DNA from 2 places in the Kitasatospora sp. NPDC059812 genome. Region 1 is predicted to be linked to the other one. Evidence: riboswitches for the same ligand, from Rfam matches in the RefSeq annotation. Region 1 holds a riboswitch; the other holds the start of a gene.
The links. Region 1 has a riboswitch for glycine ahead of gcvP (aminomethyl-transferring glycine dehydrogenase). Riboswitches for the same ligand answer to the same signal wherever they lie in the genome.
Positions count from the first base shown of each region.

Region 1 (2,383 bases):
CATCCTCGCGGCTGATGGGCCGGTCGGCGTCCCGGCCGGCTGGGCGGTCACCGTCCCGGCCGATGGGCCGGTCACCCTCGCGGCCAACAGGCCGGTCGGCGTCCCGGCTGACCGGCCGACCGTTCGCCGGGGTGTCCAGGCCGTAGTAGCGGTAGAGCTGGAGCTCCTGGGCGGGCGACAGGTGCTGGCCGACGCCGAAGTCCGGCGACTCCTTCACCAGCGACTTGTCGTACGGCACCCGGAGCTCGTCGCCGGAGAACTCGCTGGTGGTGAGCGGGACGAAGGCGTCCCGGCCGAAGATGCCGGTCCGGACGGCTGCCCACTCCGGCTGGCCGGTGGCGTCGTCCAGGTAGACCTCGTCGACCGTGCCGATCTTGTCTCCGTTGCGGTCGACCGCCTTGTGGCCGATGAGGTCCCGGGGATCGATGTCGGTTTGCACTCTTTCCTCCAGTGCGCTGCGCCTGCGGAACTCCCGCAGGACCGTGGCCGGAGCACCCGTTCCGCCTGCCACTTCACACCAAAGGCCATGAATCGGACGGGCGCGACCGGGGTGCGCCGGACGGGCTTCGGGCTGGACCGTCCGGGGGACGCGCGTAGACCCGGAGTGACCCGACGCGGCCGTGATCAGGGGGCCTGCCGCTGGTACCCTGGGCGGCGACCGCCGAGCCCGCTCGGGAGAGTCCCCGGCCACGGAAAGCGCTGGTCGGGGCGCCGAAGGAGCAACTCCTCCCCGGAATCTCTCAGGCATCCGTACCGTGTGGGGTAGGTCACTCTGGAAAGCAGGGCAGGACCGTCGGCAGGGAGCCGACGGCCACCACCCTCACCGACGGTGCAAGCCGGCGGCGTGCCACAGCGCGCCGTGCGGGTGAAGCTCTCAGGTCCCGATGACAGAGGGGGAGGCCTGTCGGGTTCGCCCGCCCGGGTCGAATCGCTGTCCGCAGCGGCTCCGGCCGGTCGGCGTGCGCACCCCCGCCGGTCCGTGACCAGGAGGCCTCGACCACCATGAACGCCCAGCCGAACGCGGGACGCCCCACCGGCGCCTCGACCCTCACCGAGCTTGAGCTGGCCAGCCCCTTCGAGAACCGCCACATCGGCCCCGACGACGCCGCGCAGCAGAAGATGCTGGCGTCCATCGGCTACGGCTCGCTGGACGAACTCGCCGCCACCGCCGTTCCCGAGGCGATCCGCTCCATCACCGGCCTGGACCTGCCCGGCGGCCGCAGCGAGGCGCAGGTGCTCGCCGAACTGCGCGAGCTGGCGAGCCGCAACCAGGTGCTCCAGCCGATGATCGGCCTGGGCTACTACGGGACCTTCACCCCGCCGGTGATCCTGCGCAACGTCATGGAGAACCCGGCCTGGTACACCGCCTACACGCCGTACCAGCCGGAGATCTCCCAGGGCCGCCTGGAGGCGCTGCTCAACTTCCAGACCCTGGTCTCCGACCTGACCGGCCTGCCGACCTCCGGCTCCTCGCTGCTCGACGAGGGCACCGCGGCCGCCGAGGCGATGGCGCTCGCCCGCCGCGTCACCAAGGTCAAGGGCGGTGTCTTCCTGGTCGACGCCGAGACCCTGCCGCAGACCACCGCGGTGATCAACACCCGCGCGGTGCCGACCGGTGTCGAGGTCGTCGTCGCCGACCTGTCCGAGGGCATCCCGGCCGAGATCGCCGAGCGCGGCGTCTTCGGCGTGCTGCTCCAGTACCCGGGCGCCACCGGTGTGGTCCGCGACCTCGCCCCGGTCATCGAGCAGGCGCACGGCCTCGGCGCGATCGTCGCGGTCGCCGCCGACCTGCTGGCGCTGACCCTGCTCGCCTCGCCGGGCTCGCTCGGCGCCGACATCGCCTGCGGCACCTCGCAGCGCTTCGGCGTGCCGATGGGCTTCGGCGGCCCGCACGCCGGTTACCTGTCGGTGCGCGCCGAGTACGCCCGCTCGCTGCCCGGCCGTCTGGTCGGCGTCTCGGTCGACGCAGACGGCAACCGCGCCTACCGCCTGGCGCTGCAGACCCGCGAGCAGCACATCCGCCGCGAGAAGGCCACCAGCAACATCTGCACCGCCCAGGTGCTGCTCGCCGTCATGGCCTCGATGTACGCCGTCTACCACGGCCCGGACGGCCTGGCCGACATCGCCCGCCGCACCCACCGCTACGCCGCCGCCCTCGCCGAGGGCCTGCGGACCGGCGGCGTCGAGCTGCTGCACGGCGAGTTCTTCGACACCGTCACCGCCGTCGTCCCGGGCCGTGCCGCCGAGATCGCGGCCGCCGCCCGCGCCAACGGCGTCAACGTCCACCAGGACGGCGCGGACCGGATCTCGGTCTCCACCGACGAGACCACCACCCGCGAGCACCTGGCCGCCGTCTGGGCCGCGTTCGGCGTCCCCGCGGTCG
Region 1 covers NZ_JBHWIO010000028.1:78,615-80,997, reverse strand. Annotated here, with positions in the region: gene ACFV6D_RS16785 (YsnF/AvaK domain-containing protein) at 1-64, opposite strand, end outside; partial or broken gene ACFV6D_RS16780 (PRC-barrel domain-containing protein) at 77-439, opposite strand; glycine riboswitch at 663-766, shown strand; gene gcvP (aminomethyl-transferring glycine dehydrogenase) at 1,003-2,383, shown strand, end outside.

Region 2 (2,383 bases), on a different contig from region 1:
GCGCGCTTGTAGAACGGCAGCGCCACGACCTCGACCGGCTCGTGCTTGCCGCGCACGTCCACCGCGACGGCGGTGCCGGGGGCGGCGTGGGCCGCGTCCACGTAGGCGATCGCGATCGGCCGGCCCAGGGTCGGCGACGGGGCGCCCGAGGTGATCCGGCCGATCGGGGCGCCGTCGGCGGAGACCACGGTGTACTCGGCGCGCGGGACGCGCTTGCCCTCGGAGACCAGGCCGACCAGCACCTGCGGCGGGTTGGCCTCGGCCTCGGCGGCGGCCCTCTCCAGCGCCTTGCGGCCGACGAAGGTGCCCTCGTTGGTGGTCTTGTCGAAGCGCACGACCCGGCCCAGGCCCGCGTCGAACGGGGTCAGGTCGGTGGAGAGCTCGTGCCCGTACAGCGGCATGCCGGCCTCCAGGCGCAGCGTGTCGCGGCAGGACAGGCCGCACGGGACCAGGCCGCGGCTCTCGCCGGCGGCGGTCAGCGCCTGCCAGACACCCTCGGCGTCGCCCGGGTTGCAGAAGATCTCGAAGCCGTCCTCGCCGGTGTAGCCGGTCCGGGCGAGCAGCACGTCGCGGCCGGCGACCTGGGCCGGGAGGATCGCGTAGTACTTCAGGCCGGGCAGGTCGGCGTCGGTGGTCCCGGCCAGGATCGCGGTGGCCTCCGGGCCCTGGACGGCGATCAGCGCGTAGGTGTCGCGGTCGTCCGTGACGACGGCGTCGAAGCCCTTGGCGCGGGCGATCAGCTCGTCCAGCACCAGCTGGGCGTTGGAGGCGTTGGCGACGACCAGGAAGGCGTCCTCGCGCAGGCGGTAGACGATCAGGTCGTCCAGGATGCCGCCGTCCTCGGCGCAGATCATGGTGTAGCGGGCGCGCAGCACGCCCAGCGCGGAGACGAAGCCGACCAGCGCGTGGTCCAGCATCTCGCCGGCCTGCGGGCCGGTGACGGTGATCTCGCCCATGTGGGAGAGGTCGAACAGCCCGGCCCGGGTGCGGACGGCGAGGTGTTCCTCGCGCTCGCTGCCGTAGCGCAGCGGCATGTCCCAGCCGGCGAAGTCGGTCATGGTCGCGCCGAGGGCGCGGTGCAGCGCGTCGAGCGCGGTGAGGCGGAGGGACGACATGGCCTGGAACTCCTCGGTCTGGGCACTCATGGGTGCACGCGCCGGAACCGGACCCGCTGGGGGGCCGACCCTGCGCGCGGGCATGCGGCGGCGTGGGTCTCCCCATCTGTCGTCGAACCTGAGAGCTTCACCGCCCACCTGCCCGCAGCTGTTTCCAGCATCCAGGACAGCATGGTGGCTTGCACCGTGGGTGGGCGCGCGACAGGGCCGTGCGCCACTTTCCAGATGTGCCTAACCCGTGCGGTAGGGGGGCCTGAGAGATTCCGGGGAGGAGTTGCTCCTTCGGCGCCGGCTGTGCCGCCTGACGGGGCACTCCGGGCTCTCCCGCGCGGGTTCGAGCGGCCGGTATGGAGTTGTCGGTCCGCCGGCGCGCCGCGCCGTCGAACGCGCACATCATGGCACGTCCGCGCCGACGACGGGAGAGGGGACCCGGTCACACCCCGCCACCTCGGGCACAGCCCTAGACTGCTGCGCGTCGGCGCAGCAGAGGGCGGCCGACCGGCAGAGGGCGGATCAGGCGCGCATGGGGTACCCGGTGGAGCAGCAGCAGGGGTGGGGCGGGCCGGAGTCGGCGCCGCCGGGCGGCGGGTGGCCGGCCAACGAGCTGGAGCAGGTGCTGACCGCCGCGCTGGGCGACCCGGGTGCGACGCCGCGGGTGGTCGAGGTGCTGGCCCGCAGCCAGGTGTGGATCCCGCTGCCGGCCGGCGGCGACCCGCAGGGGCCCGCGCTGGACCTGCCGACCATCGAGCTGGCCGGCGAGCCGTACGTGCCGGTGTTCTCCTCGCAGGAGGTGTTCCTGCGGCAGGCGCCGGGGATGGCCTTCGCGGTGGCGCCGGTCTGGGAGTTCGCCCGCGGGCTGCCGCTGGGCGTGGGCATCGCGGTCAACCCGGAGGCGGCGGTGGGCATCCCGGTGCCGCCGCAGGGTGTGGCGGAGCTTCGGCGCGGCCCGCGCGAGGAGCGCCTGGCCGACCAGGAGCAGGGCCGGATCCAGGAGCAGAACCAGAGTCAGGGCCAGGGGCCGGAGGCGCCGACCGGTGGCCGGGTGGCGCTGCGCGAGCCGGTGCCGGGGGAGGACCCGGAGCACTTCCTGGCCGCCTGCCGGGCCGAACTTTCCGCCCTGCCCGGAGTGTTGTCCGCGCGGCGGGCGCTCGCCAGCATCGAGGGCGAGCCGACCGTGATGTTCGTGGGCGTCCAGCTGGACCAGGCGGCCCCGGCCGACCCGGGCGCGGTGAACGAGGCGCTCGGCCGCGCGTTGGGAACCGCGCCGC
Region 2 covers NZ_JBHWIO010000011.1:50,702-53,084, reverse strand. Annotated here, with positions in the region: gene gcvT (glycine cleavage system aminomethyltransferase GcvT) at 1-1,115, opposite strand, end outside; glycine riboswitch at 1,347-1,452, opposite strand; gene ACFV6D_RS08430 (enhanced serine sensitivity protein SseB C-terminal domain-containing protein) at 1,639-2,383, shown strand, end outside.
Region 2: it holds a riboswitch for glycine, as region 1 does, so the genes downstream of both, gcvT (glycine cleavage system aminomethyltransferase GcvT) here and gcvP (aminomethyl-transferring glycine dehydrogenase) in region 1, are expected to answer to the same signal.